4 regions of the Mesorhizobium sp. B2-2-4 genome follow, and region 4 is predicted to be linked to each of the others. Evidence: predicted binding sites of a transcription regulator. Region 4 holds the regulator's gene; each other region holds the start of a gene.
The links. Region 4 encodes PhoB, which activates phosphate uptake and scavenging genes when phosphate is short. Its sites were predicted from a motif close to TGTCATNNANCTGTCAT; they were not measured.
Positions count from the first base shown of each region.

Region 1: a site for PhoB is predicted at 1,876-1,892, ahead of ugpB (sn-glycerol-3-phosphate ABC transporter substrate-binding protein UgpB). Genes of this name have one in related genera too.
Region 2: a site for PhoB is predicted at 1,503-1,519, ahead of FJ959_RS03465 (PhoX family phosphatase). Genes of this name have one in related genera too.
Region 3: a site for PhoB is predicted at 3,261-3,277, ahead of FJ959_RS29080 (LTA synthase family protein). Genes of this name have one in related genera too.

Region 1 covers NZ_VFWB01000015.1:62,670-68,554, forward strand. The annotation lists gene ugpA (sn-glycerol-3-phosphate ABC transporter permease UgpA) at 1-73, opposite strand, end outside; gene ugpB (sn-glycerol-3-phosphate ABC transporter substrate-binding protein UgpB) at 313-1,617, opposite strand; gene FJ959_RS28315 (ATP-binding protein) at 2,011-3,135, opposite strand; gene kaiC (circadian clock protein KaiC) at 3,132-4,625, opposite strand; gene FJ959_RS28325 (circadian clock KaiB family protein) at 4,609-4,932, opposite strand; gene FJ959_RS28330 (Crp/Fnr family transcriptional regulator) at 5,194-5,885, shown strand, end outside.
Region 2 covers NZ_VFWB01000001.1:657,269-663,153, forward strand. The annotation lists gene FJ959_RS03450 (response regulator transcription factor) at 1-605, shown strand, start outside; gene FJ959_RS31535 (hypothetical protein) at 797-1,300, opposite strand; gene FJ959_RS03465 (PhoX family phosphatase) at 1,582-3,585, shown strand; gene FJ959_RS03470 (NAD(P)/FAD-dependent oxidoreductase) at 3,645-4,826, opposite strand; gene FJ959_RS03475 (phosphatidylglycerol lysyltransferase domain-containing protein) at 5,158-5,885, shown strand, end outside.
Region 3 covers NZ_VFWB01000016.1:84,541-90,425, reverse strand. The annotation lists gene fabF (beta-ketoacyl-ACP synthase II) at 1-467, opposite strand, end outside; gene FJ959_RS29100 (acyl carrier protein) at 502-738, opposite strand; gene fabG (3-oxoacyl-[acyl-carrier-protein] reductase) at 1,008-1,745, opposite strand; gene FJ959_RS29090 (CopG family transcriptional regulator) at 1,837-2,058, opposite strand; gene fabD (ACP S-malonyltransferase) at 2,098-3,039, opposite strand; gene FJ959_RS29080 (LTA synthase family protein) at 3,316-5,244, shown strand; gene FJ959_RS29075 (pilus assembly protein) at 5,290-5,885, opposite strand, start outside.
Region 4 covers NZ_VFWB01000001.1:85,094-90,978, forward strand. The annotation lists gene xylF (D-xylose ABC transporter substrate-binding protein) at 1-418, opposite strand, end outside; gene FJ959_RS00420 (ROK family protein) at 678-1,919, shown strand; gene phoB (phosphate regulon transcriptional regulator PhoB) at 1,927-2,616, opposite strand; gene phoU (phosphate signaling complex protein PhoU) at 2,636-3,343, opposite strand; gene pstB (phosphate ABC transporter ATP-binding protein PstB) at 3,369-4,172, opposite strand; gene pstA (phosphate ABC transporter permease PstA) at 4,169-5,020, opposite strand; gene pstC (phosphate ABC transporter permease subunit PstC) at 5,024-5,885, opposite strand, start outside.

The sequences.
Region 1 (5,885 bases), on a different contig from region 4:
GCGTGATGGCAAGTTGCGGCGCCACCAGGAGGTATGGCAAGACTTTGTTGGGAAAGACGACGCGCGGGGTCAATGCGCCGCTCCGGCGTGGAAAGCCGAGCGGCACTCTACGGCGCTCACCGCTGCCCTGCCGGGCATCTCCCCTTCTTGGAGGAAGATTGGCAGTTCCTGCGGCAGCTGCCATTCTCCAGCTTTGACAATCGCCGAAAACGGTCGCGACAGCCAGTCTCCCCCCTTCAGGGGGAGATGCCCGGCAGGGCAGAGGGGGGCCTCGTAGAGCAAGGACTATAACTCGATAGGTTCGGACGCGCCCTAATTCCCCAGCGCTTCCTTGATCGCCGCGTTGCCACGCGTGACCGCATTGTCGAGCGCCTGCTGGGCGGTTTCCTGGCCGGCAAGCATCTTTTCGAACTCCTCGTTCTGGATGTCGCGCACCTGCGGCAAGTTCGGCAACCGCACGCCCTTCGAATTGTCGGTCGGCGCCTTGCCCGTCATCTGCAGGATCGGCGTCTCGCGACCGGGATTCTTGTCGTAGAAGCCGGACTTTTTCGTCGCCTCATAGGCGGCGAGCGTCACCGGCAGGTATCCCGATTTCTGGTGCAGATATTCCTGCACATCGGTCTTGGACAGATAGGCGAAGAAAGCCGCGACGCCTTTGTACTCCTCGTCGGACTTGCCGCCGAAGACCCAAAGGCTGGCACCGCCCGGCGTCGTGTTCTGCGGCGCGCCCTTGGCGTCGCTGTCATAGGGCAACTGGCCAATGCCGTAGTTCATGCCCGACTTGACGATGTCGCCTAGGCCGCCCGAGGATTCGGTGAAGATGCCGCATTCGCCGGCGAGGAATATCTGCTTGGCTTCGGAGGTGCGCCCGCCATATTTGAAGGTGCCGTCCTTGGCCAGATCGGCGAGCGCCTGGAAATGTTTGACGAAGATCGGCGAGTTGATCTTGAGTTCGACATCACCGCCGGCCAGGCCATTCTGCTGCGTGGCCCACGGCACATCGTTCCACGCCGCGAAGTTTTCCAGGTGTATCCAGGTCAGCCAGGTCGAGGTGTAGCCGCAAGCGGCGGCGCCGCTCGCCTTGATCTTTTTGGCATCCTCCCACACCTCGTTCCAGGTCTTGGGTGGGTTGTTCACATCGAGCCCCGCCTTCTGGAAGATGTCCTTGTTGTAGTAGAGGATCGGCGAGGAGGAGTTGTAGGGGAAGGACAGCATGGTGCCGTCCGGCGTCGAATAATAACCGACGATGCCTGGCAGATACTGGCTCTTGTCAAAGTCCATCCCGGCGCCGGTCAGCACCTCGGCCACTGGCTTGATCGCGTCCCGGGCCGCCATCATCACGCCGGTGCCGACATCGAACACCTGGATGATGTCAGGCGACTGGCCGGCGCGATAGGCGGCGATGCCGGCATTCAGCGTTTCGGGATAGGTGCCCTTGAAAACCGGAACAATCTGGTAGTCGCCCTGGCTGGCGTTGAAATCCTTGGAAATCTTGTCGACGACCTCTGCGTTGGCGCCGGTCATGGCGTGCCACCAGCTGATCTGCGTGACGGCGAAGGCGGAGGTTGTGGAAAGCAGGGTCACGGCGACACCGGCCGCGAAGCCAAAGAACTTCATGTTTCGTCTCCCGTTCTCATTGCTTGTCATTGGCGAAAGGGGCACTCCCGCAATGGCACTATGTGTCGTTCGCGCGCAGCGGACAACGGTTTTGTTGCGGGCAGGCGCACTTCATGTCCGGCTAAAGTAGCGTTCACTTCCGGATGAAAGTGACCCGGAAAAGGATTGCATAGCGGCTTGCTGCTTGAATTGATGTACCAGGGACCTGTCTCGAGACGGTCAGCGACCTCACCGACGAACGGCGTCTAACAGCACATGACAACGCTGACATGACAACGCTGAAAAAGGCGTCGGTTTGCTCGGTCGATGCGTGGAAATTCCCGTCCCGCGCTCAGCCTGACGGATTTGACATCGGCCAATCAGTCTGCTGGCCGGGAATGGGTCTGCCGCCGCTCAGTTCTGCTGCCGCTGGGTTCCAGAAGCGCGCGGCAAGTAGAGATGCAGGCTTGTTCCCTGACCGATTTCGCTATCGATTCGGACATGCCCACCGGATTGCTTGATGAAGCCGTAAACTTGGCTTAGCCCGAGTCCCGTACCCTGCCCTTCCGATTTTGTTGTGAAGAACGGCTCGAAAACGCGCGCCAGGGTGTCCTTGCTCATTCCACAGCCGGTATCGCGTACAGTCACGCGAACAAATGAAGCCGCCGCTGAACGCAAATCCTCCAGATCATTTGGAAAATTGCTGGTCTCAATCGTGAGGGTGCCACTGCCTTTCATTGCATCTCTGGCGTTCACCGCAAGGTTAAGAACGGCGATGTCGAGCTGGTTGGCATCGATAAGGATAGGGTCCAAGGCTGGATCCAGATTGCATTGCACCCGGATACCGCTCCCCAACGTCCGTTCCAGCAGCGTCGTCAGCCCCTTGATACGTTCATTGAGATCAATCTGTTCCGGGGCCAGGGATTGGCGTCGCGAAAAGGCAAGCAGTTGCTGTGTTAGCGCTCCTCCATTTTCGATCCGCCTGAACATCTCCTCGACCAGCAGAGTGACTTTCTCATCCGCAGGATATTTAGCGATCTGTTTCTCCAGAAGCCGAAGGCCAGACCCGAAAACGGCGAGTAGGTTGTTGAAGTCATGGACAATGCCAGCTGCGAGGCGTCCAATGGCTTCGAGCTTTTGTGACTGGCGTGCGTTTTCTTCTCTTGATCGCTGGGCCGAGACATCGCGCAGGCTGGCAAGCAATGCGGGCCTGCTGTCCCAGGTAACCTCGACCGTACGCATTTCCACTTCTGCCGGCTTGCGGCCGGAACGGTGAACGGTGATCTCGGCGATCTCTCCGGAGACGACCGGACGGCCGAGCGGAACGTGGAGGAGTTCGTCAAGCGGCTGTCCAAAAATTACGGCTGCCGCAGGATTGGCATAGAGCACTGTTCCGTCCAAATCGACCACCAGCATCCCGTCGGCGGTATTTTCGATCAACTGGCGAAAGCTGAGCTGGCTGATGCCAGCCGGAGATGTATCTCCGGGCGATTCCAGCATTTCGGCGGCGTTTTGCGCCGTATTCAAGGCGCTCTTCATGTCGACGTGTTGTCCACGGCGGAGTCGCCGAACACATCAGGCGCGCTGTCAAAGGGCTTTCCAAGATGCATACCGCCACTGTCGATGGTGAAGCGCCGTATCTGTTTGTCGTGTTCGCTGCCGCGCATTTTCAGCACCATCATGCCGCGATGCATGAATTCTTCCTGCTGAATGTAGCGCAACAGAATGATCGAATCGGTGAGTGTGGAAATATGCTGCTCGCTAGCGCTCTGGCCTCCGACAAGCGATTTGTTGGTAGCGGTGCAAAGGCCGGCAATTTCGCGCTTCTTTATGAAGGAGGTGACGCTGATCAAGAACTCACGAAACCCGGTTTCTGGAGCGATGCGCTCCAATGCCGACAAGCTGTCGATTGCCATGCGATCGGGTTTGAACTCCGCCACCAGTTCGCGGATCATCAGAAGGTGATCCGGCAAACTCTGCGCTTCCGGATAAAGGCAGACTACCTTCAGGCGACCATCCGCCTCCATCGCTTCGAAATCGACGCCCCAGCTACGCGCGTTGCGGAAAAGCTGGCCGCGGCTCTCCTCATAGCCGACGAGCAAGGCGCGTTCGCCCGCAGCCACTCCGCCCGCTAGAAAGTTGGTGACAAGTAGAGTCTTTCCGGTGCCTGTGGCTCCACTGACAAGGGTTACGCTGTCGCGAAAGAACCCGCCGCTGCACATTTTGTCGAGTTCGGAATTACCACTGGTGACCCGTTTCGTGCTTGATTGCTGCTCCAGGCGCAACGATGACAGAGGCACAGCTACGATGCCCTGTTCGGCGACCAGCGTTATGGGCACTTCGCCCTCAACGTGACGGCTGCCGCGCATTTTCAGGACTTCTATGGTCCGCCGACGGCGCTCGCGATCAAGGGCATTGCGAAGGATCACGACATTGTCTGCGACGAACTCCTCTATTCGGTGACGGGAGATTTCACCATATTCACTGTTGCGTTCCGCGGTCATAAGGACCGTCAACCCTTCTTTCTTCAGCGCGGTCGCAATACGTAGAAGTTCGCGGCGCACTGCCGTCTGCTCGGCTACGAAATGATCGAAAAGTTGGGTAACCGAATCGAGCACGATGCGCTTTGCCCCGGCGCTTCGGCTCGCGTGCAGAATGCGGGTCAGAAGACCGGCGAGGTCGAAATCGCCCACAACCACCTGGTCCTGATCGCGCGGGCTCGCATCGACGAAAACAAGCTTGTCCGCCGCTCGCCAGCCGCGGATGTCCCAGCCGAAGCTCGCCATGTTTACCTCGATCTCGGTTGGCGACTCCTCGAAAGTGACGAAGACACCGGCCTCATTGAGACCGGTGATGCCATGCGCCAGGAACTGCGTGGCGAATACGGTCTTGCCGCTACCGGGCGTGCCGCCCACGATGGTGGTGCGTCCGCGCGGCAAGCCACCCATCACCAAGTCGTCAAAAGCCTCGATCCCTGTATTGACGCGTTCAAGAACCGGGTCGATAGAGATCTCATCCGTCGCGGTCATGAATATCATCCTTCTTGCGAAAACCGAAATAGTCCAGAACCTGAGCGATATTGCTGATGTCGCCCACCAGACGGCGCGGGGGATCGGCGGATTCGTCGGAGAGCGTCGGCGTTGCTAGTATCCCTGCTCGCTCCGCCTCATGAGGATGTTCCAGGATATCGAAGATCTGGATTTCAATGGATGCGCTCATCTCCTCGATTATCTTCAGGCGGCTTTCCAGTGCCCGACGAGCACCGGGCGTGTCTCCGGCGATGTAGAGCCGGAGAAGGGGATGGGCCCCTGAAGCGGGCGGTTGTTCCGGGTTCATATCTCACGCTGGTTGCACGGGTTCAGTATCGACGTGCTCTACGCGACACGCCAGCAATTCAACCGCAGGGCTTTGTTGTCCGCCTTGGGCGATCTTCTAGCATTTCGCCTGGAGCCGACGCGCCACAGCTCGCGCTCGATGGGGCCTGGATCAGCACCCCTGTCACTTCTTAGACATTCGCGCTTTGCGCGTCTGCGCACTAGTGGACATTTCTCCGGTTATTGGGATATGGGCCGCAAGCGATCGTTCGGAGGAGTGTAAATGGAAGCCCGCGCCCACATAGACTCCGGCATGATCGGCAACAATCTTCTGCGGGCACTCACCGCGGCAGATTGGGCAATCCTCGAGCCTTGGCTGGATGAGTGGTCGGCCCCCACCGGAACACTGCTTTATGAACCTGGCGACACGGTTCGCCATGCATACTTCCCGAGAGGTCCCAGCCTGATTTCCTATCTCGTCGTGCTGAGCGACGGGCGTGCGATCGAGACGGCTCTGGTCGGACGAGAAGGGGCAATTGGCGGAGTTGTCAGCCAAGGCAGGCTCCCAGCTTACGCTCGCGCTGAAGTACAATTGGGAGGTTCGTTCTTCCGCATCGACCTGCTTAACCTTGAAGAGGCGAAGTCCAGGTCGTCGACGCTACGGAATCTGTTCGCGCGGTACGCGGACTGCCTGATGGCGCAGATGTTCCAGTCCGTCGCCTGCAATGCCGCGCATTCGATCGAGCAACGGACAGCGAAATGGCTGCTGGCCGCCATTGATCGGACGGGCACTCCCGATCTGGCGCTGACACAAGAACAGCTCGCCGTAATGCTCGGAGTCGGCCGGAGCTATTTGAGCCGCGTCATACGCGATCTGAAAGAACACGGTCTCATTGAGACCCATCGTGCCCGGATCGTCGTTCGCAAGGTCGACGGCCTGCGGTGGCTTGCTTGCGAGTGCAATGCGGCGGTCAG
Region 2 (5,885 bases), 570 kb from region 4:
AAGGCGTTACCCGCAGCCTGTCGGAGATCGGCGGCTTCGAAATGGTGGCCCAGGGCGCCACTGCGCAGGATGCCGAACGCATCGCCTCGACTTTGCAGCCCGACATACTGCTGCTCGACATCAGCATGCCGGGTGACGGCCTTGCGTCGGTGGCCGGCATACTGGGTGCCAATCCCGGACAGAAGATCGTCATGCTGACGGTCTCGGAGGCCAATGCCGACGTGGCGCGGGCGCTGAACGCCGGTGTGCGCGGCTATGTGCTGAAGGGGGTCGGCTCGCGCATGCTGGCCGAAATCCTGAATGGTGTAGCGGCCGGCGAGACCTATGTGTCGCCGACCCTGTCGGCCCGCCTGCTTTCGGACCTGCAATCGCTGCAGCCGGCCAACGGCAGGACGGATCGTCTGCGTCAGCTCACCGGACGCGAGGCCGAGATCCTGCAGCTGGTGGCGGAAGGGCTGAGCAACAAGGAAGTGGCGCTGCGGCTGGCACTGCAGGAAAAAACGGTCAAGCATCACATGACCGGTGTGCTGTCCAAGCTCAACGTCCGCAATCGCACCGAGGCGGCGCTGCTGATGCGCGAAGCGCGGGATCGGGCCGGCAGCTAATCCTGGTCGGCCGCAAGGGATCCCCGGTTTGGGATAACGACACGCATAAATGAAAACCTGAAGCGCGGTGCAGCAGCGGAACGGTCCAGGGCAAAAAAAGACGGCCCCTATACGGGGCCGGAGCGACAAGGTCACCTCCGCCGGGGGGCGGCGGAGGTGACACGTAAAGCGGGCGATGCCTATTGCCCGCTCTACAACCCCTTGAGGCGGCTTATATCCGCCGCCGTCGCAGGGCGCTCGACGATCGTGCGGCCCAGAGCGTCGGTCATTTTGAAGCGACCCTTCTCGATCTCTTCCCCGAAGCCGTTAGGGTGCTGCACCACGATCTTGTTGTCGTCTATTTCGACACGATCGCCGGTTGTTGCGTTCACATGCTTGCCGGAGCTGTTGGCACCCTTCCCCTTGCCGTTGTTGCCGCCGCCATTGTTCCCGTTGCCGCCAGCGTTGCCATTGTTGCCTCCGGCGTTGCCATTGTTGCCGCCGCCGTTATTTCCATTGCCGCCATTGCCGCCATTGCCGTTACCGCCACCACCGCCATTGCCGCTGTTCCCGCCAGGCTTGGCTTGGGCGCTGGACGCGACAATGCCTGCGGCGGAACCGTGAAAATCGAGGTGATAGGGGGCTATGGTCAGCGCCAGTGCCGGCACTGCTCTCAGGGCCAGCCAGCAACAATGAGCCATGATCGAGCTGCGCATCAGTCCCTCACTTGATCGGGCCGGCGAATTCAAGGGCCATCTCGTGCAGGTACGCGACCATCGGCGACATGGCGTGTTCGTGTAAGTGGCCCACGACCGATGCCGCGGCAATCCGGACCTTCGCCCGATCGGTTTAGGACCTTGGTCCGAGTTTCAAACCGAATGTGGCGCGAGGTTCGCGGTCAGCTGGCGGGTGCACGAATGTCACGAAAGTGTGACCGATCGTCTATAAGGGGTCGAAACGCGTGACACGCTCCAGCCATCCAGCCAGAGGCAGACCCATGACCGACCATCGCTCGCCCGACGCCCGATTCCGCACCAGCCTGCTTGAGGAAAGCAACGGTCCGGCGACCAACCCCACCGACAACAGCACCATGGGCGAAATCATCGCCGAACGGTTTTCCCGCCGCGCCTTCCTCAAGGGCTCGCTGGCCGTCTCGGCCATCGCCGCCACCGTCAGCCCGCTGGCGCTCGTGGCCGCCGACGATGCGCGTGCCGCCGAGGGCTCCGCCTTCTCGTTCGAGGAACTCGAAGCCGGTATCGACGACAAGCACCATGTCGCGCCGGGCTACGATGCTGACGTGCTGTTGCGCTGGGGCGATCCGCTGTTTGCCGATTCGCCGGAGTTCGACCCGGCCAGGCAGTCGGCTGAGGCCCAGGCAAGACAATTCGGCTACAACAATGACTATGTCGGCTATATCGGGATCGATGGCTCCGCCGATCATGGCCTGCTGGTCGTCAACCACGAATACACCAATCCGCATCTGATGTTCCCGGGCATCGTCAGGATCGTCGAGAAGGACGGCAAGAAGGCGGCCGAACTCGCGCCGCTCTCGAAGGAGCAGGTCGATGTCGAGATGGCGGCACATGGCGGCACCATCGTCGAGATCCGCAAGGAAGGCGGCAAGTGGCAGGTGGTGCGCGACGGCAAGTTGAACCGCCGCATCACCTCCAACACCGAAATGGCGCTGTCGGGCCCGGTCGCCGGTCATGACCGCGTCAAGACCAATGCCGACCCATCCGGCACCAAGGTCATCGGCACATTCAACAACTGCGCCGGCGGCGTCACGCCTTGGGGCACCTATGTCATGGCCGAGGAGAACATCCACGGCTATTTCTCCGGTGAACTGCCGGAAGGCCATAAGGAAGCCGCCAACTACAAGCGCCTCGGCATTCCGGAAGGCGCCTATGAATGGGGCGCGCATTACGATCGTTTCGACCTCGCCAAGGAGCCGAACGAGCCCAACCGTTTCGGCTGGATCGTCGAGGTCGACGTCAACGATCCGACATCCACGCCGAGGAAGCGCACCGCAATGGGCCGCTTCAAGCATGAAGGCGCCGAATCGATCATCGCCAAGGATGGCCGCGTCGTCTTCTATCTCGGCGACGACGAGCGCTTCGAGTACGTCTACAAATTCGTCACCGCGGGCCGTTTCGATCCGGACGACCGCGCCGCCAACATGAACCTGCTCGATGACGGCACGCTGCATGTCGCCAAATTCGCCGCGGACGGTACGGTGGAATGGCTGCCGATCGTCTTCGGCCAGGGCCCGCTGACGGCCGAGAACGGCTTTGCCGGCCAGGCCGACGTGTTGATCGAGACGCGGCGTGCCGCCGACCTGCTCGGCGCCACCAAGATGGACCGCCCCGAGGACATCCAGCCCAATCGTGTCAACGGCAAGGTCTATGTCATGCTGACCAACAATTCCAAGCGCAAGGCCGACCAGGTCGACGCCGCCAACCCGCGCGCCGACAACGCCTTCGGCCATATCATCGAGATATCGGAGGACGGCGGCGATTTCGCCGGCACCAGGGGCAGATGGGAGGTGCTCCTGAAATGCGGCGATCCGGCGGTTGCCGATGTCGGCGCCACCTTCTCCACCGCCACCACGGCCAATGGCTGGTTCGGCATGCCCGATAATTGCGCGGTCGATTCAGCCGGGCGCCTGTGGGTCGCCACCGACGGCCAGGGCCCGAAGGCCACCGGCCGCACCGACGGCCTGTGGGCGGTCGACACCGAAGGGCCGGCGCGCGCGACGTCAAAACTGTTTTTCCGCGTGCCGATCGGCGCTGAAATGTGCGGGCCGCTGTTTGCGCCCGACGATCAGACCGCCTTCGTCGCCGTCCAGCATCCGGGCGACGGCGGCGAGGATTGGGAGGCGTTCGGCCGCCCGTCCTATTATGAGGATCCGTCGACGCGCTGGCCCGATTTCAAGCCGGACATGCCGGTGCGGCCGGCGGTCGTCGCCATTACCAGGCAAGGCGGCGGCAAGATCGCGATTTAGAGGGCAATTCCAGGAAAGTGGGGTTCCGTCCGACGCGTAAAACGAACCTCCAGCCCGGTTCAGCGGCCCGAATTGGCGATCCGCCGGGCAATCCGCTCGGCGATCGCCTTGGCCTGGATGGCGGCATTGGCGAAGCAGCCGCGGATGCTCGGCCGCATGCCGGTGAACCAGAGGCCAGGCAGTTTCGGATCCGCATCGCCGCCGTTGAAGACCGGAACGCCCTTGCCGTCGAGCACGCCGAGATTGCCGACCATCTGCTCAAGCCCGGTGCGGTAGCCCGTCGCGGCAATGACGATGTCGGGATCGATCAGGCTGCCGTTGGCCAGGATGACGCCGTCGCGGGTGAATTCTTGCACCCCCGGCACGACGGTGATCCTGCCCGAGCGGATGGCGTCGATCGCGCCCTCGTCGGCGGCGATCGCTGTGTAGTCGGTGGTCAGGCGGCTGGCGCCGCCCACCGGCGCCGGCGGCACGCCGAATTTCGTCAGGTCGCCGAAAACCAGCCGCTGCGTCAAGGCGATCACCGCATCGGCGACCCGCAAAGGCAACCGCGCCATCAGCGGCGACAGCCGGTGCACGGCAATCTTGCCGATGCGCTTGGGCAGGACCGACGGACCGTTGCGCGCCGACAGCCACAGCGAGGCGGTGCCTGCCTGCGCCAGGTGGTTGAGCGCGTCTATACCCGAGTTGCCGGCGCCGACGACCAGCACCTTCTTGCCGGCATAGTCCTTCGCGTCGCCGAAATCCGCCGAATGGATGATGCGGCCGGCGAAATCCCGCATTCCTTTCCAGTCGGGGATGAACGGCTGTCTGTCGCGGCCGGTGGCGATCACGACGTGGCGCGCCAGGCGCATCCCGGCGCTGGTCTCTATCGCCCAGTGGTCGCCCCTGAACAGGACCGCCTCGACGGCGACGCCGAGCTCCACCGGCAGCCGGTTCGCCTCGCTGAAATCGTTCAGATAGCGGATGACGGCGGTTCTGTGGGGGAAGGCGAGCGTGCCCTTCGGATAGGCAAGGCCGGGAAGTGCCGAAAGGTCGCGGTGCGTATTGAGGCGCAGCTGCTGGTGACGCCGATGCCATGGCTCGGCCAACCGGCTCTCCTTTTCCAGGATCGCCGTCGCCACGCCGGCCTTGACCAGCGCCTGCGCTGCCGCGAGACCGGCGGCGCCCGCGCCGATGACGATCGCCGGTTCGATGGTTACCGTCTGGTGCGCTGCCGGTCTGATTGTCGTATCTGCCATTCGCTCACGAACCCCATTCCACCCTTGTGGCGCTTCCGCCGACACCAGCAGAACGCCCTCCCGCGCATGATCCATACAGCAGATCGGCCCCGGATTTCGAGGCCATGCGCCGCACCGCGGTTGCGTCCTATATGGCATATACGCGAGATCGGCGATAATCAGGTCGCGGCAATGTGATTGATTCGAGATCCGGGGGCTGGCGGATCTCTGTTACCGGTACAGGAATCCGAAGTCCTCGAAACGCTTTTTTCGGCTTCCTGTGCAAAATCAAGGCGCCACGGCGTATAGCGTACCCGGGTGCGCGCCGCAGATGCACGCGGAATCTCGACCCATGCCCTCCTTGCGGATCTATCTCGACAAAATCCTCGAGCGTGCCTCGCCAAAGGTCGAGCGCCAGGCGTTCACCCATGCCGAACGGCTGGCGCTGGTGCGCCGCCACGGCGACTTCTCACTCGCCTACTCCTCCGCCGTGCAAGGCAGGCTCTCCTATTTCGGCGACGCCGACGGCTACATCGCTTTCGGCACCAAGATGAAGCATCATTTCGCGCTCGGCGACCCGGTCGCCGATCCGGCCCATCGGGCCGACTATATCAGGCGCTTCGTCGAGACCGCCGGCAGCCCCTGGTTCGTGCAGATCGGCGAACAGTCGGCGCGGGTGCTGGCCGGGCTCGGCTACAAGGTCAACCGGCTGGGCATCGACACCCGTCTGCCGCTGCCCGAACACGATTTTTCCGGCAAGCGCAACGAAACCGTGCGCTACTCCGAGCGCTGGCTGTTGAAGAAGGGCTTTTCGTTCGCCGAGGACAAGCGGACGATCTTTCTCGACGAGATCTCTCGGCTTTCGGCGAACTGGCGCGGCGACCGCATCGTCAAGCGTTGGGAAATGGGCTTCCTCAACCGGCACTTCGCCGATCATGTGGGCGTCGACATGCGCCGCTTCGTGCTGCACGGCCCCGATGGCGAACTGGTCGCCCTGCTCGACTTCGATCCGCTGTTTCGCGGCGGCAAGGTCATCGGCTACACCACAGCCTTCAAGCGCAAGCACATCGACGCCTCGCC
Region 3 (5,885 bases), on a different contig from region 4:
CGGATCGAAACCTGGCCGGAGACGAGATTGATGATCTGGCCGGGGATGAAGAAGGGGCTGATGCGGCGCGGGCCGCGCTCCTTCAGGATCATCGCGTTCTCGGCGATGCCTTCGATGCCGCCAATGCCCGAACCGATCAGAACGCCGGTGGCGCACTGCTCGGCATGGGTCTTCGGCTGCCAGCCGGAATCCTTCAGCGCCTCGTCGGCGGCTGCGATCCCGTACAGGATGAAGTCGCCGATCTTGCGCAGTTCCTTCGGCTCGAGCACCGCCTCGGGATTGAAGGTGGCGTTGCTGCCGTCACCACGCGGAACGACATGGGCGATCTTGCAGGCAAGATCCTCCACCTCGAACTCGGTGATGCGCTTGGCGGCGCTGCGGCCGGTCAGAAGTTCCTTCCAGCTGTGCTCGAAGCCCATGCCGAACGGCGACAGCAACCCAAGGCCCGTGACGACGACACGCCTCATCGCAGGTCCTCCCCGGTGATGACTGCGGAAAGCGTCAGGCCGAAGCCTTGTCGATGTACTTCACGGCATCGCCCACCGTCAGGATGGTTTCAGCCGCGTCATCGGGGATCTCGACGCCGAATTCTTCTTCGAACGCCATGACGAGTTCGACCGTGTCGAGACTGTCGGCGCCCAGATCGTCGATGAAGCTCGCCTGCTCCGTCACCTTGTCGGCATCGACGCCCAGGTGCTCGATGACAATCTTCTTGACGCGCTCTGCGGTGTCACTCATTTGGGGCATCCTCGTCTTTTGGTTGTCTGTCTTCGTTAGCGGGCGGAATGCCGCTAATCAAGCTGAAAGATGGTCCCGCCGGAAACGCAATGGCCGCAGACCGGTTTTTGCCCGAACCGCCGGGTTGCGGGCCGCATTACACGAAAAATCGTGGGCGTCCAAGCCGAAATGGTCGCTTTTCACAGCCCGCCCAGGCGTTGCCTGTCGCCGTCTCAAAGCCACCGCGAATGCCCGGGCCCGGCCCGAAATGCATGCTTTGGCCGACCCGATCAGATCATCGCCATGCCGCCGTTCACATGGATGGTTTGGCCGGTGACGTAGCCGGCCTCGTTGGAGGCAAGATAAGCGACGGCGGACGCCACTTCGGCGCTGGTGCCCATGCGGCGCGTCGGGATAGCGGCCATGATCGCCTCCTTCTGCTTGTCGTTGAGCTTGTCGGTCATCGCCGATTCGATGAAGCCCGGGGCGACACAGTTGACGGTTATGCTGCGGGTGGCGATCTCCTGCGCCAGCGATTTGGAAAAGCCGATCATGCCGGCCTTGGAGGCGCAGTAGTTGGTCTGGCCGGGATTGCCGGTGACGCCGACCACCGAGGTAATGTTGATGATGCGGCCGTGGCGACGGCGCATCATCGGATGGGTCAGCTCACGCGTCAGCCTGAACACGGCCGTCAGATTGACTTCGAGCACGCTGTCCCAGTCGGCGTCCGACATCCGCACGAACAGCCCATCCTTGGTGATGCCGGCATTGTTGACCAGGATGTCGACGCCCTCGAGATCGGCCTCCGCTTTCTGGCCGAGCGCCTTGACCTCGTCGCGGTTCGATAGGTCGGCCGGAAACAGCTTCACCCGGTCGCCGAGTTCGGCGGCCAACGCCTCCAGTTTCTCGACGCGCGTGCCGTGCAGGCCGACGATGGCGCCTTGCGCATGCAGCACCCTGGCGATCGCCTCGCCGATGCCTCCTGACGCGCCGGTGACAAGTGCCTTGCGGCCGGTCAGTTCGAACATGTGTTTTCCTCTTTGGTTTCGGAAGCTCAGCGAGCAACCTTATCTGTATACGTCTCGCGGGTATCCGATTGCCATCACCAACGGAATATCTTCAGCGATACAAGCCGCGCCAGAAATCATCAGCTTTCATAATATCCTCTTCCCCTCGCCCAATGCGTCCTGCAGCTTCGGCCGCCAAGTCATAATCTTCCACATCGTCCAGGCCGCGCTGGATGAGTTCGCACAAACAATCAACTTTGCTGCGGCCTGTCCTAGCGACAAAGGAGTCCAGGCGCTGTTCGATTTCGGCAGAAAGACGGATTGAGACAGGCATGCCAAACCTCGTGAGTTCGTCAAATTCAGTCGCGGCGCCTCACCCGAGCGCCGCCAGTGCGGTTTCGACCTCGGCCGCGGAACCGACCGATGCCGTGGCGATTTCGCGGTTGATGCGCCGGGCCAGCCCTGAAAGCACTTTTCCCGCGCCGACTTCATAGAGCGTGGTGACGCCGTTCGCGCCGAACCACTCCACTGTCTCGCGCCAGCGCACGCGGCCGATCACCTGTTCGAACAGACGGCGCGCAATGATTTCGGGATCGCTGGTCGGAGTGACCGTGACATTGGAGACGAGCGGCACGACAGGCGCGTTCTTGGTTACCCCGGCCAGCGCCTCGCGCATGATCTCGGCGGCGGGCGCCATCAGCGCCGAATGGAAGGGCGCGGAGACCTGCAGCATCAGCGCTCGCTTGGCGCCTTTTTCCGTGCACAGTTTGGCAGCCAGTTCGACCGCTGCCCTGGCGCCGGAAATCACCAGCTGGCCACCGCCATTGTCGTTGGCGATCTGGCAGACCGATCCTTTGGCAGCCTCGGCGCAGGCGGCTTCGACATCGGCCTGCTCCAGTCCGATGATCGCCGCCATGGCGCCTTCGCCGGCGGGCACCGCCGCTTGCATGGCATTGCCGCGGATGCGCAGCAGCCTGGCGGCATCGGCAACCGAGACGAAGCCGGCGGCGGCAAGCGCCGAATATTCGCCCAGCGAATGGCCAGCGACGTAGGTAATCTTGTCCTTCAGCGAGAAGCCGCCCGCTTCCAAGGCCCTGATCGCGGCCAGCGATACGGCCATCAGCGCCGGCTGCGCGTTGGCGGTGAGCGTCAGCGTCTCTTCCGGCCCTTCCCAGATCAGCTTCGACAGGTTTTCGCCGAGCGCGTCGTCGACTTCGCTAAAAACCCTACGCGCCTCGGGGAAGGCATCGGCGAGGTCCTTGCCCATGCCGACAGCCTGGCTGCCTTGTCCCGGAAAGGTGAATGCAACGGCCATGTGTGGGCTCCCAAAGCTCGGTTCTGCTTGCCTGATACACGAATTTTCCTGCCTGTGACGCAACGCGGCCTGCCAAGTCAAGCCCGGTTCGACCCGGCCCCTTGGCAGCTTTGCCGGCCGAGTGCCTGTTCCAAAAGGCTTTTTGGCGATCACTCCTGATGAAAACCGCTCACGAATCGTTTGCTGGCTCTTCTTATTTCCGCCACAGGCGCTAGCTTTGCGTGACAATTCCATGACAATCGAGTGACGGGTCTGTCGCTGGGTGGGGAAGTTAAAGTGGCTAGGATTTCGAAAGGCGCAGGCAAAGCCGCGCCACAGTTTCTGGAAGACGATCCTTCCACCGGCTACCTGCCGGGACGGAAGTGGCCGACCATACGCTATGGGCTGACCAGCCTGCTGATCGCGGCCGTCCTGGTGTTCGCCATCGAATTGATCGTGCGCGGCGACTTCGCCGGCACGGTTTCCTTCTTCCTGCAGCCGCTCAAGCCGGGCTGGACCACGATCGTGGTGTTCGCACTGGTTCTGGTCGGCCTCGATGCCGTTTTCGGCCGCAGCTATCAAAGCCTGATGATCGTCGCGCCGCTGACGCTCTCGCTGGCTTTCATCGGTCACCAGAAATCGCATTATCTCGGCGATCCCCTCTACCCGACCGATTTCCTCTACTCCCGCCAGATCGTGGCGCTGCTGCCGCTTCTGGTGCGTGACCGTCCGATGACTGCCCTTGCCATGATTGTCGGCATCGTCGCCGGCCTGTCGCTGCTCATCTATGGCTGGCGGGTCTGGCGTCGAAAAGTGCCCATACTCAGCCGCAAGGGCCGTCTCGCCCGGCTGACGCTGGCCGTGCCGCTGCTCGCCTTCTTCGTCTCGATCATGGACTATGCCACCTTCTCCTGGACCCGGGACCGGCTGCAGATCATCCCGATCATGTGGGACCAGAAGGAAAATTACGCCTCCAACGGCTTTGCGCTCGCCTTCGCGCTGAACGTGCCGATGGCGCATGTCTCGGCGCCGCCAGGCTATTCGGAAAAGGCGATCGCGGCCATCGACAGGCCGCAGGTGACCGCCTCGGTGCCCCAGGAAAAGCCCGACATCATCGTCGTCATGAGCGAATCCTTCTGGGATCCGACCAAGCTGCCCGGGGTCACCATCACGCCCGATCCGATCCCCAACGTGCGGGCGCTGCGTTCGGGCTCCATGTTCTCACCCGAATTCGGCGGCATGACCGCCAATATCGAGTTCGAGGCACTGACCGGCTTCTCCAACGCCTTCCTGCCGGCCGGCAGCATCCCCTACCAGCAATATGTGCGCACGCCGACGCCGTCGCTGGCGACCTTCCTGAAGAGGGAGGGCTACAGGGCGCGCGCCATCCATCCGGGCACCAACTGGTTCTGGAACCGCGGCGCGGTCTATGCCGATTTCGGCTTCGACGACTTCAGATCGGAAGAGACGCTGCCGCCGATGCAAAAGCGCGGGCCGCTGGCATCCGACGCGGCGATGACGGACGAGATCATCAGCGAGGCCGATGCCAGCGATGCCCCGGTGTTCTTCTTTGCCGTCAGCCTGCAGAACCACGGCCCTTACGAGCCGAACCGCTACTATAATCCGACCCACACCGTGCAGGCCCCGATCAGCCAATGGGCGCGTGAATCGCTGCTGAGTTACACCGAGGGCTCGGCCGACGCGGACCGCGGTCTCGAACGCCTGGTCGAATGGGCAAAGAAACGCTCTCGCCCCACCGTCATCGCCTTCTTCGGCGACCATCTGCCGCCGCTTGGGCCGGTCTATGTAGAGACCGGGTTCATGAAGGACAATGTCGCGCCGCGCAAGGAGGCTTCCGCCGAGGCGGCGCTGGAGCATCATCAGACGCCACTGGTCATCTGGTCGAACCGCACAGGCCCTGCCAAGGACATGGGCGCCGTCAGTCCCGCCTTCCTGCCCTATCACATCCTGAAAACGGCCGGCATCACCCACCCCTACTATACCGGCTTCCTGGGCGAGATGCGCGAACGCTACCGCGTGGTCGACCGCAATCTGCTGCTGACGCCGGCGGGAGAAGCCACGCCCGATTGGGCGCGGCAAAAGCAGATCGACCCGGCGATCCGCGACTTCCGGCTGCTGCAATACGACATGATGTTCGGCAAACGCCACGCGGCGCCCGACTTCTTCCCCGAAACGGTGGACAAGGTCGTCGCCCATATGAGCTGAAATTCGCGGCATCCTTCCAGGATGCCGCCCAGCGGGGTCGAGCGTTCAATTCGTCAGTTGCAATTTCGAGAATTTGTTGGCGATCTGCTGGAACACGTTCGGCAATTTGTTTGGATCGTTGACGGCATAGTAGTCGCTGGGATCCGAGGCGCACGCGCTGTAGAGCGTGCGGTTGGCGGCGGTGTCGGATTGCAGCACCATCGTGTAGATTTCGGCGCCCTGCTTCTTCAGCTGCGTGCAGACGCTTTTGGTCCATCCGTCGACATTGCGCGCGGCGGTGGTCTGATTGTCCGATCCAAGCCGACCGGCAGCGCCATAGGTTGAGCCCGCGAGAAAACCATAGGACGTATAGTCTGACTTGGTCGTCTCGTTGCTGGCGCCGTAGACGACATTCTCGCCGTCGGTGAGCAACATGACGATCTTGCTCACCCCAGGCGTCTTCCAAGGCGTACCCTCGGCGTATGGCGCACCCGGCGACAACACCCGCTGGCCCCAGGCCAGGCCCTCGGAAACATTGGTGCCGGACCCCGCCCATGCAAGCATCTTGGCGGCCTCGTTGCGAAGTTTTGTAAAGTCTTCGGTCAAGGGGACGATTGGCGAGGGACAGGACCGGTTTGGCCCCACCGTCAATTGCAAGGCGT
Region 4 (5,885 bases):
CTTCGCGGGCCTGCATGCGGCCGACTTCCTTGTTGTCGAAGGTCAGATAGAAGACGTCCTTGTTCTCGATCAGGCGGTCATAGCCGACGACCGGAATGCCTTCGTCGAGCGCCTTCTGCACCGCCGGGCCGATGGCGGAGGCGTCCTGCGCCAGGATGATCAGCGAATTGGCGCCCTGGGAGATCAGGCTCTCGACGTCGGTGAGCTGCTTGCCGGGATTGGACTGGGCGTCGGCGGAAATATACTTGTCGCCGGCGGCTTCGATCGCCTTCTTCATGGCGGCCTCGTCGGTCTTCCAGCGCTCTTCCTGGAAGTTCGACCAGGAAACGCCGATGACCTTGTCCTTCGCCTGCGCGACCGACGCGAGCGTCAGCGACATGGCGACACCCGCCAGGATGGCGGCTGTGAATCTCTTCATCTTAATCCTCCCTGCGCCGCGTATGGCGCGACCAAACAGGCCCGTAGGCCGGCACAAAGGCTCTATTTTTTCGAGCCTCGAAAAAACACTGGTCCATCGTCGGAACGCTGTCAACGTCGATTCTGATGTATTTTGATGTCCTCGTGAATTTTTTTCGAGCTCCGGAATAAATAATGACAGCCAAGGCCGGTTCTGCCAGTATTTGACGGTCGTCGGGATCCTGGGGAGAGAACGCGGCGACGGGGAGGATGCGAGAAACATGTCGGTCGGAATCCGCCACGACGATTTGCGCCGACGCAACCGGGCGATGGTGATCGCGGCCGTGCGCCGTGCCGGGCAGCCCTCGCGCACCGAGATTGCCGCGACCACCGGGCTCAGCCATTCCACCATATCGGCGATCTCCTCCGACCTGATTGGCGAAGGCATCCTGGCGCAGAGCAAGCCGAGCGAGGCCGGTGCGCTGAAACGCGGCCGGCCGCAGGTCGGCCTCAGCCTCAACCCTGAAGCCGCGGCGGTGATGACCGTGGTGCTGTCGCTGAATTTTCTCTCCGTCGCCGTCATCGACTATGCCGGCCAGGTGATATCTGAAGAGCAGCGCCGGCTGGACACGCTCACCCTGTCGCGCGAGGCGCTGATCGGCGAATGCGTGGCCATCGTCAGGCGGCGGTTCGAGGATCCCGACCTCGACGTCGGCAGCATCGCCCGTATCGCGCTGGCGATCCAGGGCATCACCGACACGGATGCGCGCACCATGCTGTGGTCGCCGATCACGCCGCAGACCGACATCGCCTTCGCCGACATACTGGAGGCCGAGTTCGGCATTCCCGCCACCATGGAGAACGATTGCAACATGATGGCGGTGGCGCTGCGCTGGCGCGATCCCCAGCGCTACCGCGACGACTTCATCGCCATCCTTTTGTCGCACGGCATCGGCATGGGCTTGGTGCTGAAGGGTGAACTGTTCACCGGCACCCATTCATCCGGAGGCGAGTTCGGCCACATGATCCATCGCCCCGGCGGGGCGCTCTGCCGCTGCGGGCGGCGCGGCTGCGTCGAGGCCTATGCCGGCAACTATGCCATCTGGCGCAACGCGAGGCAGCTTGGCGAGGACACCGAGCCCGTCGACGTCAGCGACGCCGACATGCGCACCCTGGCGGCCTCGGCGCGCGAAAAGGACGGGCCGGAGCGCGAAGCCTACCGCAAGGCCGGCGAGGCGCTGGGTTACGGCCTTGGCAGCCTGTTCGCGCTGATCGATCCGGCGCCGGTCGCCATGGTCGGCGTCAGCGCCGCCGCCTTCGACCTGATCGAGCCGGCTCTGCGCGAGGCCATTGCCCAGACCGCCGGCGGCCAGCACTCGAAATCGATTTCCTTCGACACCGAGCCGAACGAACTGCCACTGATCCGCGAGGGCTGCGCCATGCGCGCGCTGACCTTCGTCGACCAGGAGATTTTCGCGCCGGGGGCACAGGCGAAATCAGGCGTGGGCGAGAACGTTGCGTGACATATCCCTAGTCTTCGCGAATCGCATACCCCGCGCCCCGAATGGTGCGGATCACGTCAGGCATGCGGCCATTGTTGACCGCCTTGCGCAGCCGGCCGACATGCACGTCCACGGTGCGCTCGTCGATATAGATCGTTTCGCCCCAGACATTGTCGAGCAGTTGGCTGCGCGAGAACACGCGGCCGGGATGTCGCATCATGAATTCGAGCAGGCGGAACTCGGTCGGCCCGAGCCGGATCTCGCTTTTCTTGCGGTAGACCCGGTGCGATTCACGGTCGAGCACGATGTCGCCGACCTTGAGCACGCTGGACAGAACTTCGGGCTTGGCGCGGCGCAGCAGCGCCTTGACGCGTGCCATGAATTCCGGCGTTGAGAACGGCTTGACCAGATAGTCGTCGGCGCCGGTGGAGAGACCGCGCACCCGGTCGCTTTCCTCGCCGCGCGCCGTCAGCATGATGATCGGCAGCCGCTCGGTCTCGGGCCGCATGCGGAGACGGCGGCAGAGCTCGATGCCGGACACCGCCGGCACCATCCAGTCGAGCACAAGAAGGTCAGGGACATTCTCCTGCAAGCGGATCTCGGCTTCGTCGCCGCGCGTCACCACCTCTACCTGATAACCCTCCGATTCCAGATTGTAACGGAGCAGCACACCCAGCGGCTCCTCGTCCTCCACCACCATGATGCGTGGCGCGATCATCGACTGGTCACCCCTGCCGTCAAGCCGCTGGCGCCGACATCGCCGTCTCGTCCTGCTTCGGGCGATTGGCGGGCAATTGCGTGCCGGTCAGCACATAATAGGCATTTTCGGCAATGTTGGTCACGTGATCGCCGATGCGCTCGAGATTCTTGGCGCAGAACAAAAGATGCGTGCAGGCGGTGATGTTGCGCGGATCCTCCATCATGTAGGTCAGCAGCTCGCGGAAGACCGACGTGTATTTGACGTCGATGCGTTCATCGTCGGCGCGCAGCTTGGCAAGTGCCGCGGCATCGCGCGCCGCATACTCCTCGATCACGCCTTGGACCTGGATCAGCACAAGCTGCGCCATGGCGTCGATGGAGTGCGACAGGTCGCGCGGCGTGGCGGCAAGGCCGACGGTGCCGACGCGCTTGGCGATGTTCTTGGCGAGATCGCCGATGCGTTCGAGATCGCCCGCCATGCGGATCGAGCCGACGACATGGCGCAGATCGTCCGCCATGGGCTGCCGCTTGGCGATCAGGGTGATGGCGCGGTCGTCGAGTTCGCGCTGGCGCGCATCCATGATCGCGTCGTCGGAGACGACGCGCTGGGCGAGCGCGTTGTCGGAATTCAGGAGCGCCTTGGTCGCGCCGCCGACCATCGATGAGGCGAGATCGCCCATGTCGCGGATCAGCCTGCTGATCTGTCCGAGATCTTCGTCAAAGGCTGCGACTGTGTGTTCGGCCATGATCTTGGTCCTCGTATGCCTGGGATCAGCCGAAGCGGCCGGTGATATAGTCCTGCGTGCGCTTCTCGCGGGGCGACGTGAAGATCTTCTCGGTGCGGTCGAACTCGACCAGCTCGCCCAGATACATGAAGGCGGTCTGCTTCGACACGCGCGCCGCCTGCTGCATGTTGTGGGTGACGATGACGATCGTATAATCGGCCTGCAACTCGTCGATCAGCTCCTCGATCTTGGCGGTCGACAGCGGATCGAGCGCCGAGGCAGGCTCGTCCAGCAGGATGACCTCCGGCTTCACCGCCACCGTGCGGGCGATGCAGAGGCGCTGCTGCTGGCCGCCCGAAAGGCTGAGGCCGCTGGCGTTGAGCTTGTCCTTGACCTCGCTCCACAGTGCCGCGCGCTTCAGCGCCTGCTCGACACGGCCGTCCATCTCCGCCTTGCTGAGCTTCTCATAGAGCCTGACGCCGAAGGCGATGTTCTCGTAGATCGACATCGGGAACGGCGTCGGCTTCTGGAACACCATGCCGATCTTGGTCCTGAGCAGGTTGAGATCCTGCGAACGGTCGAGGATATTCTGGCCGTCGAGCAGCACCTGGCCCTCGGCGCTCTGCCTCGGGTAAAGCTCGTAGATGCGGTTGAAGACGCGCAGCAGCGTCGACTTCCCGCAGCCCGAAGGCCCGATGAAGGCGGTGACGCTGCGCTCGGGCAGCGACAGGCTGATATCCTTCAGCGCCTTCGACTGGCCATAGTAGAAATTGAGGCCCTTGACCTCGATCTTGGCTTTCTCGACCGCGACTTCGGGCGTATTCAACTCGGTGGACAACATCGGTTTCATCTGTCCTCTCTGCGTCCGGTAAGGCTGCGGGCGAAGATGCTCAGCCCGAGAACCGTAAGGGTGATTATGAGTGCGCCGGTCCACGCCAGCTGCTGCCATTCCTCGTAGGGGCTGAGAGCGAACTGGAAGATGGTGACGGGCAGGCTGGCCATCGGCGCATTGAGATTACTCGACCAGAACTGGTTGTTGAGCGCCGTGAAGAGCAGCGGCGCCGTCTCGCCGGAAATGCGGGCGATGGCCAGCAATATGCCTGTGACGATGCCCGACAGCGCCGCACGGTAGGCGACCGAGCGGATGACCACCCAGCGCGGCGCGCCGATCGCGGCGCCGGCCTCGCGCAAGGCGTTCGGCACCAGGTTGAGCATGTCCTCGGTGGTGCGAACGACGACCGGGATGACCAGGATGGCCAGTGCGACGGCACCGGCGATCGCCGAGAAATGTCCCATCGGCCGCACCAGCAGCTCGTAGACGAACAGGCCGACGATGATCGAGGGTGCCGACAGCAGGATGTCGTTGATGAAGCGCACGACGGTGGTGAGGCGCGAGAAGCGGCCATATTCGGCCATGTAGGTCCCAGCGAGGACACCGATCGGCGTGCCGACGATGACGGCGATGACTGTCATCATGATACTGCCGTAGATGGCATTGAGCAGGCCGCCGGCATCGCCGGGCGGCGGTGTCATTTCGGTGAACACAGAGAGCGAAACACCCGACAGGCCCTTATAGAGCAGTGCGCCGAGGATGAGCGCCAGCCAGGCCAGGCCGATGCCCGCCGCCGTGACGCATAGCGTCATCATCACGGCATTCCTGCGCTTGCGTCGATTGTGAAGCGATGTGGCCGTCGACATCGGTCAGGCTCCCGTGCGGCTGTCCATGCGCAGCAGCATGTAGCGCGCAAGGGCAAGGATCAGGAAAGTGATGACGAACAGGATCAGGCCGAGCGCCACCAGCGAAGACGTATAGAGATCGCCGTCGGCTTCGGTGAACTCGTTGGCGATGGTCGCCGAGATCGTCGTGCCGGGCGCGAACAGCGAGCCGCTGATGCGGTGGGCGTTGCCGATGACGAAGGTTACCGCCATGGTTTCGCCGAGCGCGCGGCCGAGGCCGAGCATGACGCCGCCCATGATGCCGACGCGGGTATAGGGGATGACGACGCGGCGCGTGACCTCCCAGGTCGTGCAGCCGATGCCGTAGGCCGATTCCTTCAGCACCGCCGGCACCGTGTCGAAGACATCCTTGGTGATCGAGGTGATGAAGGGCAGGACCATGATGGCAAGGATCATCGCCGAGGTCAGAAGGCCGATGCCGTAGGGCGGGCCGGCAAACAGGCTGGAGAGTCCCGGCACGTCGTGGAAAAGCTTGATGATGAAGGGCTGCACCGTCGTCTGCAGGAACGGCGCGAACACGAACAGGCCCCAGATGCCGTAGATGATGGAGGGTATGCCGGCAAGCAGCTCGACGGCGATGCCGATGGGGCGTCGGAGTGGCCGCGGGCAGAGTTCGGTAAGGAAGATGGCGATGCCGATGCCGATGGGAACGGCGATCAGGATAGCGATGGCGGCGGTGACGATGGTTCCGTAGATCGGGGCCAGCGCTCCGAAATTCTCGGTGACCGGGTTCCACGATTCGGTCGTCAGGAAGGAGAACCCGAATTTCGACAGCGCTTCCCACGAGCCGGCAAACAGCGAAATCGCCACGCCGCCGAGGATGAGC